2 linked regions of the Lentilactobacillus curieae genome follow. The protein of the gene in region 1 interacts with the protein of each later gene in a pairwise test. Links are inferred from orthologs where the notes say so. Each region holds a gene or a part of one and is shown on either strand. Other genes may lie near its edges.

The links.
Region 2: the proteins of groL (region 1) and grpE interact in binary tests that used the Escherichia coli proteins (3 or more experiments, as listed by UniProt). The link is inferred for Lentilactobacillus curieae from one-to-one orthologs.

Annotation. Positions count from the first base shown.
Region 1 is NZ_CP018906.1:1,610,222-1,620,241, forward strand. Bases 5,507-8,342 are described here. They hold groL (chaperonin GroEL), read left to right. Parts: upstream 5,507-6,034; coding sequence 6,035-7,651; downstream 7,652-8,342. Other genes in these bases: groES (co-chaperone GroES), read left to right, coding at 5,698-5,982; PL11_RS07835 (APC family permease), read left to right, coding at 7,818-8,342. In the rest of the region: PL11_RS07795 (acyl-[acyl-carrier-protein] thioesterase), read left to right, coding at 1-374; tRNA (adenosine(37)-N6)-threonylcarbamoyltransferase complex dimerization subunit type 1 TsaB, read left to right, coding at 374-1,093; rimI (ribosomal protein S18-alanine N-acetyltransferase), read left to right, coding at 1,077-1,655; tRNA (adenosine(37)-N6)-threonylcarbamoyltransferase complex transferase subunit TsaD, read left to right, coding at 1,664-2,686; PL11_RS07815 (ABC-F family ATP-binding cassette domain-containing protein), read right to left, coding at 2,744-4,696; PL11_RS07820 (redox-sensing transcriptional repressor Rex), read left to right, coding at 4,870-5,502; more of PL11_RS07835, read left to right, coding at 8,343-9,659; antiholin-like protein LrgB, read right to left, coding at 9,758-10,020.
Region 2 is NZ_CP018906.1:1,964,652-1,969,468, reverse strand. What follows is about bases 1,848-4,817. They hold grpE (nucleotide exchange factor GrpE), read left to right. Parts: upstream 1,848-3,041; coding sequence 3,042-3,593; downstream 3,594-4,817. Other genes in these bases: dnaK (molecular chaperone DnaK), read left to right, coding at 3,632-4,817; hrcA (heat-inducible transcriptional repressor HrcA), read left to right, coding at 1,963-3,000. Also shown: tRNA pseudouridine(55) synthase TruB, read left to right, coding at 1-865; riboflavin biosynthesis protein RibF, read left to right, coding at 882-1,838. UniProt on the Escherichia coli protein: Participates actively in the response to hyperosmotic and heat shock by preventing the aggregation of stress-denatured proteins, in association with DnaK and GrpE. It is the nucleotide exchange factor for DnaK and may function as a thermosensor.

The sequences.
Region 1 (10,020 bases):
AAATCATTGCCCCGTATGAGTCTGAAAATGTAAAGAAAGTTCCTAGATTACCTCGACCTGAGAAAATCGGTTCGGATTTAGATTTCAGCAAAAAGTACCAAGTTCGTTCGAATGATATTGATTTTAATGGCCATGTTAATAATGCCCATTATCTAGACTGGATGGTAGACGTATTGCCGATGGACTTCATTATTGGTCATACTCCAGTCCAAGTTGATATTCGGTTTGAAAATGAAGTTAAGTATGGTAGTTGGGTTGAAAGTGCAGCTACCCAAGAAACAAATGACGCTGGTATGATTAAAACGGTTCACTGCATTAAATCGGGAGAAGACACGTCAGCAATTGCCACAATAATCTGGAAGGAAGCTGAATAATGAATGTATTAGCGATTGACACCTCAAATAAGCCTTTATCAGTGGCAGTTCTTAATGATACTGAATTATTGGCAACTGAAACAATCACCACCCATCAAAAGCATGCAGAGTTCTTGTTGCCGGTTATTGAAGACTTGGTGAGCAAGGCAGGACTAACCCCAGCCGAGATTGATAGGATTGTGGTCGCAACTGGTCCTGGTTCGTATACCGGTGTTAGAATGGCAACTACGGTGGCAAAGACGCTAGCAATGACATTAAATATTGAATTGGTGTCTGTCTCTAGTTTGCTGACATTGGCGCTAACTGTTCAAAAAAGCCAAAGACTAATTATTCCCGTTTTTGATGCTAGAAATGATAATATGTATACAGGTTTATATAAATGGGATGAGGACCAGTTAAAGTCAGTTTTGCCAGATCGCCATACTAACATTCATGAGTGGCTTGAGCGCTTAAAAGAGATTAACGAACCAATGGCCGTAATTTCTAGTTCAGCCAATTTTGATGATAAATTCAGTGATCAATTAGACCGAGTTGAGATTATTGATCATTCAGAGGCGGTTCCTAATGCAGTCCTACTTGGACGGTATGGTTTAAATTTAGCGCCTGTTACTAACGTAGATGAATTAGTTCCAAGGTATCTACGGTTAACGAAGGCAGAAGCCGACTGGCGAGAAGATCATCCTAATGAGGACGAAAGTGATTATGTTGAAAAAAATTAAGGATTGGTATTCGGAACATTTTTTTGATAAAGAAAAATCGCTTAGACAACGTTTTTTAGACATTAAAAATCATGACGTTGACATCAACGGAACTGAATTTTTCTTGGCTAAAGCCATGATTCCGGATATTCCTGAAATATTGGGGATTGAAAGAGCGGTTTACGGAGGGCAAACTCCATGGGACGATCGGGCATTTAGAAGCGAATTGATGCGTAAAAATGACCGTTTGTATTTAGTATTGCGTAGAAATGATTGGCTAGTTGCTTTCATTGGTTGTTCATTAAACTTTAAGACAAAGGATTGTCATATTACCAACGTCGCGGTTGCACCAAATTTCCAAAACCACGGATTAGGTTATTTTTTGGTAAACACAATTATAAAAAAGGCTCGTCAAATGGAATTTGAAAAGGTGACATTGGAAGTTCGTATGAGTAATACCCGCGCACAAAGACTATACCGAAACATCGGTTTTGTAGACGATGGCATCAATAAGGGGTATTATTTTAACGATCGTGAAGATGCTTTAAATATGAAAATGGACATCACCAAGCTTGGAGAGTAAGAGGTATTATGGATAACAATTTAATTCTTTCGTTTGAAACTAGCTGTGATGAAACTTCAGTCGCAGTTATCAAAAATGGAAGCGAAATTCTTTCGAACATCGTTGCAACCCAAATCAAAAGTCACCAACGGTTTGGGGGCGTGGTTCCTGAGGTCGCTAGTCGGCATCATATTGAACAGATTACGGGTTGTGTTGAAGATGCTTTAGCTAGAGCGAGTGTAACTTACGATGATTTAGATGCAGTTGCAGTCACATATGGTCCTGGTTTAGTGGGAGCGCTGCTAATCGGAGTGACAGCTGCAAAAACGATTGCTTGGGCGCATGGTTTACCGCTAGTTCCTGTCAACCATATTGCTGGTCATATTTACGGTGCCCGGTTAGTAAAACCAATTGAATTTCCTGCCATGGCGCTTGTAGTTTCTGGAGGTCATACCGAACTAGTGTATATGCCAGAAGAAGGCAAGTTTGAAATCATTGGTGAAACTCGAGACGATGCAGCTGGTGAGGCTTACGATAAAATTGGTCGGGTGTTATCGATTAACTACCCTGCAGGAAAAGAAGTTGACGAGTTAGCTCATCAAGGTAAGGATACCTTTAATTTTCCGAGAGCAATGGATGATGACAGCAACTTTGACTTTAGTTTCAGTGGTCTAAAAAGTGCATTTATTAACACTGTTCATCATGCTGATCAGATTCACGAAAGTCTGAGTCGGGAAGACTTGGCTGCAAGTTTCCAACAAGCAGTTGTGGACGTTCTTGCTGATAAAACTAAGCGAGCTCTCCGGGAGTTCCCAGTAAACCAATTGATTTTGGCTGGGGGCGTTGCTGCAAACAGGGGACTTCGCGAAAGGTTGACTGACGAATTGACTGCATTTAAAGACACTGAGTTAGTTTTAGTGCCGCTCTCACTTTGCGGAGATAATGCTGCAATGATTGGTTCTGCAGGAGAAATGCTTTACCGTCAGGGTGTCCGTGCTGATGCAACCCTTAACGCAGACCCATCTCTTGAATTTGATTTAATGAATAAATAACTCAAAAAAGGTTCCCTAATCGTTATTGATTAGGGAACCTTTTTGTTTGTCTAATTATTAATTGAAACTTTCTAATTCGATACTCTTTTCTTCCCAGGTATCTTCTGTTTTGCTAATTTCAACTTCAATTTCACTTAATTTAGTCTGCAAGTCGGCTGACTTTTGGACATCGTTAAAGTTCTCGGGAAGGGTCATTTGCGTTTCAATCTCAGACTTTTGATTATTAAGGTCGTCGATTTGTTCTTCTAATGCGGCGACTTCTCTGGTTAATTTTCTGAGCTGCTTTTGTGCTTCTTTATTGTTTTGATAATTTTGCTTATCAGTGGTTGCGGGTTTGTCATGTAGATGGGGATTTTTTGCAAGTTCTTTTTGCTCTTCACGCTCTTTATATGCATCCTGTTCAGCTTTTTTATCTACATAATAATTATAATTTCCAAGATAAATTTTACTTCCATCTGCAGAAATTTCAATTGTAGAAGTAGCTAATTGGTTAATGAAATAACGGTCGTGAGAAACGAACAAGATGGTACCATCAAATGACTTTAACGCCTTTTCTAATACTTCTCGGCTGTCTATGTCCAAATGGTTAGTTGGTTCGTCTAAAATTAGGAAGTTATTATGTTGCATCGCTAACTTTGTTAACAATAGTCGAGCTTTTTCGCCACCTGATAAATCGGCAACTAGTTTATCAACATCATCGCCGGAGAAAAGAAAGCTCCCTAAGATACTTCGAATATCGCCTTCGTTAGTGGTGGGATGATCGTCCCAGAGTTCATTTAAGACTTTTTTACCACGGTGCAAATTCTGCTGTTCCTGGTCATAGTAACCCACATCGACGCCAGTTCCATAGTGAGAAGAACCCTTGATGAACGGAATCTTTCCCAGAATGCTTTTGAGTAACGTTGATTTTCCAACACCATTTGGACCAACAATGGCAATCGCTTGATTTCGTTTAACTTCAAAATTAACGGGTTCGCTTAAGATGTGGTCGTAGCCGATTGCCGCGTTAGTCACCTTGAGCACGTTTTCACCGCTTTTCTTACTTGGGGTAAACGCAAAGCGGGCTACTTTTGTGTAGTCGACGGGCTTCTCAATAACGTCCATTTTTTCTAGTTGTTTTCTTCTTGCTTGGGCTTGCTTGGTTGTCGAAGACCGGACGATGTTTTTGTCCACAAATTCTTGAAGTTTGGCAATTTTTGCCTGTTGTTTTTCGTACTCTTTCATTCTGGTAGCGGTCTGCATCTCTTTTTGTTTTACAAAATCGGTGTAATTTCCCTGATAATGTTTGAGAGTTTTGTGCGCCATTTCATAGACCTCATTAACAATCTGATCTAAGAAATAACGGTCATGTGAAATTATCAGTAACGAACCAGAATAGTTCTTTATGTAACCCTCAAGCCAAGTAATTGTGTCAACATCCAAGTGGTTAGTTGGTTCATCTAAGATCAATAAATCAGGCTTTTCAAGTAGGAGTTTAGCGAGGGCAAGTTGGGTTTTTTGACCACCAGATAATTCGTTGATTTTGTGATCATAGTCATCTTCGCCGAATCCGAATCCGTGAAGAACTCCCCGAATCTCAGCTTCGTACGAGTAACCATTATTTTGCTCAAAGTCTGCTCGAAGGTTGTCATACGTCTTGGAGAGCTCAGAAAAGTCGTCAGGGCTCATTGATGGGCCTTCCTCACTCATCTGTACTTCCAGGTTATGAATCTTTTGTTCTGTTTTCTTTAGGTCATCAAAAACCGATTCCATCTCATCGTAAATGTTTTTGTTCGAGTCAAGGCCGGTATCCTGGGCTAAATATCCCACCGTAAGGTTTTTCTTTTCTGAGATACTTCCTTCGTCTGCTGTCATCTCTCCCATAATTACTTTTACTAGGGTTGACTTACCAGCACCGTTTTGACCAACTAATGCGATTCGGCTTTTTTCCTGGATGTTTAAGTTGACTCCGGAAAAAATATTTTCGCCATTAAATCGCTTTGCGACGTCTTGGACCTGCAAAATAATCATGCGGCATCCACCTTTCTAAGTATTAACATTCTATCACACATCAGCATTCTGGAAAAAGCTATCAAATATTATTTGAAATTGTTTTCACAAGCACTCATCTTATGATAGAATAAACAGTGAAGAGAGATTCACAAACTTTTTAATAAGCAAATAAAATTGAGGAGGAATTACTCGTGACGGCTGAAAATATCCCAAAGGCAACAGCAAAACGATTGCCAATTTATTACCGTTATCTAAATATTCTCCATGACACTGGAAAAGAAAGAATTTCTTCAACGGAGCTTGCAGATGCCGTTCAAGTAGATTCCGCAACAATTCGTCGCGACTTTTCTTATTTTGGTGCGTTGGGGAAACGGGGCTATGGTTATGATGTTGATAATCTGCTCAACTTTTTCAAACAGATTTTAAACCAAGAACATTTAACTAACGTTGGCTTGGTCGGGGTTGGTAACTTGGGTCACGCTTTGTTAAACTTTAACTTCCACAAAGATGGGAATGTTAGAATTTCAGCAGCGTTTGACTCAAATGATAGTATCGTTAATACAATCCAAGATGGAGTTCCTGTCTATCCAGTTAGTGATTTGGCTAACCAATTAAAGGAACAACAAATCCAAGTGATTATTTTGACTGTTCCATCAGAAGTTGCTCAAGGAGTTGCTGATCAAGCAGTTGAAGGTGGGGTTAGGGGAATCCTTAACTTTACACCAATTCGAATTTCAGTTCCTGATAGAGTTCTGGTTCAAAATGTTGATTTGACAAACGAATTACAAACATTGATCTATTTTATTGAAAACTTTGGAAAGTAAGCATCATTAAGTCAGAGAGTTTCTCTCTGGCTTTTTTATTTTGGCTTTTTTGCATGTCGTCGGCGAATTTTTTGATTTTTAAACCGTTGAGGCTTGCATTTTAGGACTGATAATAATATTATTGATAACAGTGATTAGCACTTTTATCAAACGAGTGCTAATGTTGCTAAAAACATTCAGTATGGAGGGACTAACGTGTTAAAACCATTAGGAGATCGCGTTATTATTGAAACGCAAAAAGAAGAAGAAAAAACGGTTGGTGGCATTGTGTTAGCAGGTAACGCAAAGGAAAAACCACAAACTGGTAAAGTTATTGCCGTTGGATCTGGCCGTGTTTTGGACAATGGTAACACCGTTGCACCAGTAGTTAAGGCTGGCGATGAAGTTATGTTCGACAAATACGCAGGTACAGAAGTTGAAGACGGAGATAACTCCTATTTAGTTTTACATGAAAAGGATATTGTTGCTATCGTTGAATAGTGATTAGTTCCATTAATAATAATTAAAAATAATTTATGAGGTGGATTTAAGAATGGCAAAAGAAATTAAGTTCTCTGAAGACGCTAGAACTAAGATGCTTGCCGGTGTCGATAAATTAGCTGATACTGTAAAGACTACAATTGGTCCTAAGGGACGTAACGTTGTTTTGGAACAGACTGCTGGTAACCCAACCATCACAAACGATGGTGTAACAATTGCAAAGTCAATTGAACTACCAGATCATTTCGAAAACATGGGTGCTAAGCTAGTTTCTGAAGTTGCTTCTAAGACAAACGATGTTGCCGGTGATGGTACTACTACCGCAACTGTTTTGACTCAAGCAATCGTTAACGAAGGAATGAAGAACGTTACCGCTGGTGCAAACCCTGTTGGGATTCGTCGCGGGATTGAAAAGGCTACTAAAGCTGCCGTTGAAGCACTTCACAAAATGTCACATGAAGTTGCTACTAAGGACGATATCGCTCAAATCGCCTCAATTTCTTCAGCCAATGAAGAAGTTGGTAAATTAATTGCTGACGCAATGGAAAAGGTTGGTAACGATGGTGTTATCACGATTGAAGAATCTCGTGGAGTTGATACTAGTTTAGATGTTGTTGAAGGTATGCAATTTGATCGTGGTTACATGTCACAATACATGGTAACTGACAACGAAAAAATGGAAGCTAACCTTGATAGCCCATACATCTTAGTTACTGATAAGAAGATTACAAACATTCAAGATATCTTACCACTTCTTCAACAAATCGTTGAACAAGGTAAGTCATTGTTAATCATTGCTGATGATATTGGTGGTGAAGCTCTTCCAACTCTTGTTTTGAACAAGATGAGAGGAACATTCAATGTTGTAGCTGTTAAAGCTCCTGGATTTGGTGATCGTCGTAAAGACCAACTTCAAGATATTGCTATCTTGACTGGCGCTACAGTGATTACTGATGACCTTGGTTTGAACTTAAAGGATGCCACTATGGATCAATTAGGCCAAGCAGGTAAGGTTAATGTTACTAAAGATTCAACAACTATTGTTGAAGGCTCAGGTGCTAAAGACCAAATTAGTGCTCGTGTTGATGAAATCAAGAACCAAATCGAAAAGACTACTTCTGACTTTGACCGTGACAAGTTAAAGGAACGTCTTGCCAAGTTATCTGGTGGGGTTGCCGTTGTTCGTGTCGGTGCCGCAACTGAAACTGAATTAAAAGAACGTAAGTACAGAATCGAAGATGCTTTAAATGCAACTAGAGCCGCTGTTGAAGAAGGATTTGTTCCCGGTGGTGGTACTGCACTGATCAATGTTATGAAGAACATTGATGGCGTAACTGCAACTGGTGATGAAGCAACTGGGGTTAAGATTGTTCGTCGGGCTCTAGAAGAACCTGTTCGTCAAATTGCTGAAAACGCCGGAATTGAAGGTTCAGTAATCGTTGAAAAACTTAAGAATGAAAAGGATGGTGTTGGTTACAACGCCGCCGAAGATAAGTTTGAAGACATGATTGCTGCCGGAATCGTTGATCCAACCAAGGTTACCCGTTCAGCACTACAAAATGCTGCATCAGTTTCTGCATTGTTGTTAACCACTGAAGCTGTTGTTGCTGATGAACCAAAGGATGATGCTCCACAAGCACCAATGCCAAACCCTGGAATGGGAATGTAATTTAATTTGAATTTTAACGAAGCGTCCAGTTTACTGGGCGCTTTTTGTGTTATCGTAGTTAGTGATATTTGAAAATAATTAGGCTTGTTTTTGTAGGCGATATGGACTATTATTTGTTAGTTCGTAATTAACGCAATTATTCTTTATTTTAAAGGGGTTACTAATTATGTGGCGATATATAAAACGCCTTCTCATTGGGAAGCCGTTGAAGACTACTGATGAAGGTGGTCAATCGTTAACAAAATTCAAAGCACTCGCACTGTTGTCTTCTGACGCGCTATCGTCAGTCGCATATGGTACTGAGCAAATTACAACGATCTTGATCACCTTATCTGCTGCGGCTATGATGTATCAAATTTGGGTTGCAGCCCTTGTGTTGGTATTGTTGACAGCAATTACGTTGTCATACCAACAAATTATTCATGCTTATCCTTCTGGTGGTGGAGCATACGTTGTTGCTAGTACAAATTGGGGCCAATCTGCTGGGTTGGTAGCTGGTGGGTCTCTGCTGGTTGACTACATGTTGACCGTGGCCGTTTCTACAACGTCTGCAACCGAAGCGATTACATCGGCAATTCCTGGTTTATACAAGCACCAAGTTCTGATTTCTTGTTTGATAGTTATCGGAATAATGTTGCTTAACTTGCGGGGGATGCGTGAGTCTGCGTCATTCTTGACTCTACCGGTTTACCTATTCATTTTGATGATTTTGGGAATGGTCGGCTATGGAATTTACCAGATTGCAACTGGAAACATTCAGTACCACGCTGCTGCTAATGTTGGTTCGCCGGTTGCTGGGATGACACTGATTCTGTTCTTCAGAGCCTTCTCAAGTGGTTCATCATCACTGACAGGTGTTGAAGCAATTAGTAATGCGGTACCAAACTTTAAGAATCCCAAGAGCAAGAACGCTTCGCATACGCTTGCAATCATGGCAACGATTCTGGCGTTCTTCTTTGGTGGGATTACGTTCTTAAGTTTCTATATGGGAATTGCCCCAAATGGCCACGAAACAGTTTTATCACAAATCGGTGAAGGAATCTTTGGTCACGGGTTACTGTACTACTTGTTGCAATTATCAACAGCGATGATTTTGGCAGTTGCTGCCAACACTGGTTTCTCGGCCTTTCCAATCCTTGCCTATAACCTCGCTAAGGATAAGTTTTTACCCCATGCGTATTTGGATAAAGGTGATCGGTTAGGGTACTCAAACGGAATAATTTCGCTTGCTTTAGGTGCGATTGTTCTGATCCAAATCTTTAACGGTAAGACAAATTCATTGATTCCACTTTATGCTGTTGGTGTGTTTGTTCCGTTTACATTATCTCAATCAGGAATGATCATTCACTGGAAACGGAATCGTGGTAAGGCATGGCCATTTAAGATGACAATCAACTTTGTTGGTGCAGTTATTTCACTGGCGTTGGTTGTATTCTTGTTCTTACTAAGATTTGGTAATGTGTGGCCTTACCTAATCGTAATGCCATTAGTTCTAATGTTGTTTTACAAGATTAAGTCTCATTACATCAAGGTCGCTAAGCAACTTCGAGTTTCAGAAGATGACACTGAGTTAACCCCAGTTCATCATTTCGACGGATCAACCGTGATTGTTTTGGTTGGTGGGGTAACAAAGGTTACCGCTCGAGCAATTAGTTATGCGCAGTCAATCGGGGACTATGTTATTGCAATGCATGTCTCATTTGATTCTGATCCTGAAAAAGAGCACAAAATTTCAGAACAGTTTAGAAAAGAATTCCCAGACGTTAGATTCGTTGATATCCATTCGTCATATAGATCAATTACTCAGCCCGCTTTAAGGTTCTGTGATGTTATTGCAAAACGGGCGGCTGATCGGAATTATTCAACTACGGTTCTGGTACCACAATTTGTTCCTCATCACAGATGGGAACATGTTCTGCATAACCAAACTAGTCTGAGGTTAAGAGCAATTCTTAACTCCAGACAAAACATTATTGTATCTACTTATAATTACCACTTGCGTGAGTAGTTACCCAAACAAAAAACCGGTTAAAATGTCAATTTGCGAAATGCAGAGATGACTTTTAACCGGTTTTATTTTACTTAAATATTAAAACTACAATTTGATTAATGAATTAATCCCATCAAGTGGGCAAACGTTGGAACAACTAAGTCAACAACGATTGAGATGATAACTACGGCAATGGCTGCCATCGCACCAGGAACAGAACCGATTTGGATAGCTTTAGCTGATCCAACGGCGTGTCCTGCAGTACCAAGTCCAAGACCCATACCAATAGGTTCTTTTAGATGGAAAATCTTAATTAACCATGATGCCAAGGCGTAAATCAGAACGGCGTTTAAAATACATGCCATGGCAGTGATTGCTG
Region 2 (4,817 bases), 350 kb from region 1 along the record:
TAGCCATGATTGCGTTAGTCAGCTTAGAAAAATTCTGAACACAAAGAAAATCGGTCACACTGGAACATTAGATCCCAACGTGGATGGTGTTTTACCCATATGTGTTGGCCCGGCAACTAAAATTTCAGAATTGTTGATGCAATCAGGTAAGGCATATAAGGGCTCGATTACCTTTGGAGTTGCCTATGATACGGAAGATTTGGATGGAGAAGTTATTACGACCCAAGCTATCAATGAACCGTTTTCTGATGTTCAGATTGATGACGCATTAGGGAAGATGGTCGGTGATATTCAACAAATTCCGCCAATGTTTTCAGCGGTGAAGGTTAACGGTAAAAAATTATACGAATACGCCCGTGAGGGAATTGAAATCGAACGTCAGCCAAGGAACATTCACATTGATTACTTTAAGCAAACCTCGCCTGCTGTGTATGACCATGATAAACGACAACAGACAATTTTCTTTGAGGTTGGTTGTTCTAAGGGAACGTACGTTAGAACGCTGGCAGTAGACCTAGGTAAGCACTTGGGTGTCCCGGCAGTAATGTCGTCATTGACTAGAATTAAAAGTGCCGGATTCACTATTGATCAATGTGTAAAACTGTCTGAGGTTGAAGAAGCGATGAATGCAGGAAAAATTGATGATGTTTTGGTCTCTTTAGACCAGTCGCTGTCTAAATATGCGAGTTTTGATTTGTCAGATAAGTTGATGAATTTGGTAAGTAATGGTGTTTTCTTAAACACTAATGAACTACAATCTACTGAAAAAGTGGTTAAATTAAAGTATGAAGGTAAAGTCAAAGCACTTTATCAATTTGATGATACAAAGGGTCAGTACAGACCTTATAAAATGTTTTTAAACTAGTTGAGGGTGAAGAGAATTGGAAATCGTTAAACTACATTACCCATTGCAAGCTGAAATTAAGGGCGATGAAAAAATCGTCCTTGCAATGGGATTTTTTGATGGTGTCCACCTCGGGCATCAAGACGTGCTGAATAAAGCAAAGCAAAAAGCTCAGGAGCTGGGGGCGAAGTTTTGCGTACTCACATACAACCATCATCCGGCAGTCGTATATAAACAGATGACCGCTCATGAAAAGCGATATTTAACGCTATATGATGAAAAGATGCGCCTATTTGAGCAGATGGGTGTGGACAGGGTTTACTACACAAATTATACGTACGCATTTCAAAATCAATCAGAGCAAGAGTTTGTGAATAACTTTATTAAACGGTTCAACGCGGTGGCAGTAGTTGCTGGCTTTGATCACACTTACGGTGGTACGAAAGATGCAAACATGGAAAATTTGCCTAAATATAGCAATGGTGAATTCGAAGTGATCACTGCGGATCCAGTGACGCTTGATGGTGAGAAGGTGAGCTCTACGCGGATCCGCAAAGCTCTTGATGATTGCGATGTTGAGCTAGCAGGAAAGCTTTTAGGTAGACCTTACAGAACGTCAGGGGTGACTGTTCATGGACGAGAAGTTGGCCGTTTGTTAGGTTACCCAACTGCGAACATTGAGCATCCAGAACTTCAATGGCTTCCAAGTATTGGAATATACGTCGTTAGGGTTAGTTTCGGGGATGAGAGTCACATCGCCATGGCGTCGGTAGGCCATAACGTTACCTTTTCAGATTCCTTGCCAATGACCGTTGAGATAAATATTCTTGATTTTGATAAAAATATCTATGGTGAAACACTAACAATTGATTGGCTGTCATATATTCGTGGAGAAGTTAAGTTTGACACTCCACAGCAACTTACCAGTCAACTGTACGACGATGAAGTTTTTACGCGTAATTACGTACAAAAGCATCCAGAGGTTATTGATTAGCACTCTGGGTGCTTATTTGCTAAAAAATCGCCGTAAAGCCTTGACTAATAGTAATGGGTTTGATAGATTATATATGTGCCTTAGCACTCGTAGATAATGAGTGCTAAAAAGAGGTGATTTCAAATTGTTAACTGATAGACAGAAGGAAATTCTGCAAATAATTATTCGTGATTACACTAAGAACGGAATGCCTGTTGGATCCAAGGTGCTCTCAAACGAGTTTCCAACTAGTGTTAGTTCAGCTACCATTCGAAATGAAATGGCGGCCTTAGAGGCCAAGGGACTAATAACTAAGACCCACTTTTCATCTGGAAGAATTCCATCGATGGAGGGGTACAGGTATTACGTGGATAATTTGGTGCAACCCGATCCGCTAGATGATAGCGCTGAGGACTTGATTAAAAGCTCGTTTAATGGCGATTTCAGTCGAATTGACGAGATTATTCAAGAGTCCGCTAAGGTGCTGTCCGACCTAACCAGCTATATGGCAGTTACTTTTAACCCTGAACAGGATAAAGCAATCAAGTTATCCGGATTTAGGTTAGTTAAGCTTGACGATCGACAAGTCATGGCCATCATTGTTATCGATAATGGTCACGTTGTCGATAAGGTGTTCCATCTTCGTGAAGTGTCACCAGAACAGCTTCAAACAATCGTTAATATTATTAACGAAGAGCTGGTTGGCAAGCCTCTGAATGAGATTACTGAAAAACTCCAGTTTGAGATTCCAGCATTGATTGCAAAATATGTTCAAACTCCTGAAGGATTTTTGAACGTATTTGATGAGATGGTCAATGAAGTTGGCAAGGACAGAGTCCATATTGGCGGTCGTTTGAATTTGTTAAGGTTTGCTGAGCGTCAAGATATTGATTATTTGAAACCATTGTATAACCTTCTGGACACTGGGGATGGCGTTGCCCAACTAGTTGATCCAGATTCTAACGACGTCGAAGTGCGGATTGGTAATGAGTTGCGAAATGATTTGTTGAGAAATTATAGTTTAATTACTGGAACATACGACTTGAAGGAGTATGGTCACGGAGTGATTGCCGTAATTGGCCCAACTAGAATGCCATATTCAAAGGTAATCGGAATCGTTGGTGCACTCAGAGAAGAAATGACCAGAAAAATTCTTGGGTATTACGATCAAAATGGTAGTTAACCAGAGGAGGCGATTTTTTGTCAGAGGAAAAAAGAGATTCTATGGATGAGGCATCAGAAGATAAGCAATCTGTAGATGACAGCCAACAAACAAGCAACGATAAAGAGTCCGCTGAGGATGTTAAGCCTCAAGATTCTGAAGCAGACAAACAAAACGAGCTGCAAGCTAAGTTGGATGACATGGAGAATAAGTATTTGCGTGCTGAAGCTGAAATTAAAAACATTCAGAATCACGCAAGAAAAGACCAAGCTGACTTGATTAAGTATGATGGTCAACAGTTAGCACATGACATCCTACCAGTAGTGGATAACCTGCAAAGAGCACTAAGTGTTGAGGTTACCGACGAAAGTGGAAAGCAATTAAAGCAAGGAGTTCAGATGGTCTCTGAACACTTGCAAAAAGCTTTGTCGGATAACGGGGTCGAATTAATTTCCGCTGAGGGATCACAGTTTGATCCTAAGTATCACCAAGCAATCCAAACGGTTGCTGCCGATGATGATCACAAGGCTGATACAGTCGTTCAGGTTCTTCAAGATGGTTACAAATTGAAGGATAGAGTGTTACGACCAGCAATGGTCGTTGTTGCAAAATAAACAATCAAATAAATTTGAAAAAGAGGATACGATAAAACATGGCAAGTAATAAAATTATTGGTATTGATTTAGGAACTACTAACTCAGCCGTTGCCGTACTTGAAGGTAGCGAGCCAAAGATTATTCCCAATCCAGAAGGTTCAAGAACTACACCTTCCGTAGTTGCGTTTAAAGATGGCCAACCTCAAGTTGGTGAAGTTGCCAAGCGTCAAGAAATCACTAACCCTAACACGGTGGTATCAATTAAGAGTCACATGGGTGAAGAAAATTATACTGTTGATATTGAAGGTAAAAAGTACACACCTCAACAAATTTCAGCAATGATTCTTCAATACATCAAAGGATTTGCTGAAGACTACCTTGGCGATACCGTTGAAAAGGCCGTAATCACAGTTCCTGCTTACTTCAACGATGCTCAACGTCAAGCAACTAAAGATGCTGGTAAGATTGCCGGCCTTGAAGTTGAACGAATCATCAACGAACCAACTGCTGCTTCATTAGCTTACGGTCTTGACAAACAAGACAAAGATGAAAAGGTATTGGTTTATGACCTTGGTGGTGGTACTTTTGATGTTTCCGTCCTTGAATTAGGTGACGGTGTGTTCCAAGTACTTTCAACTAATGGTGATACTCATCTTGGTGGTGACGACTTTGACAAGCGCATCATGGATTGGTTAGTTGATGACTTTAAGGCAGCTAACGGCGTTGATTTATCTAAAGACAAGATGGCACTTCAACGTTTAAAGGATGCTGCTGAAAAAGCCAAGAAGGATTTGTCAGGAGTTTCTGAATCAGAAATTAGCTTGCCATTTATTTCTGCTGGCGAGAGTGGACCACTTCACTTACAAACTACATTGACTCGTGCTAAGTTCAATGAATTAACCGCAGATCTTGTTTCAAAGACTAAAGTACCATTTGACAATGCTTTGAAGGATGCTGGCCTTTCAGTTGGTGATATCGACCAAGTTATTTTAAATGGTGGTTCAACTCGAATTCCCGCAGTTCAAGAAGCTGTTAAGAGCTGGACTGGTAAAGATTCAAACCATTCGATCAACCCTGATGAGGCCGTTGCCCTTGGGGCTGCTGTCCAAGGTGGTGTTATCACTGGTGACGTTAAGGACGTTGTTTTGCTTGATGTTACTCCACTTTCACTTGGGATCGAAACAATGGGTGGCGTGTTCACTAAGTTGATCGATAGAAACACAACCATTCCAACTAGCAAGT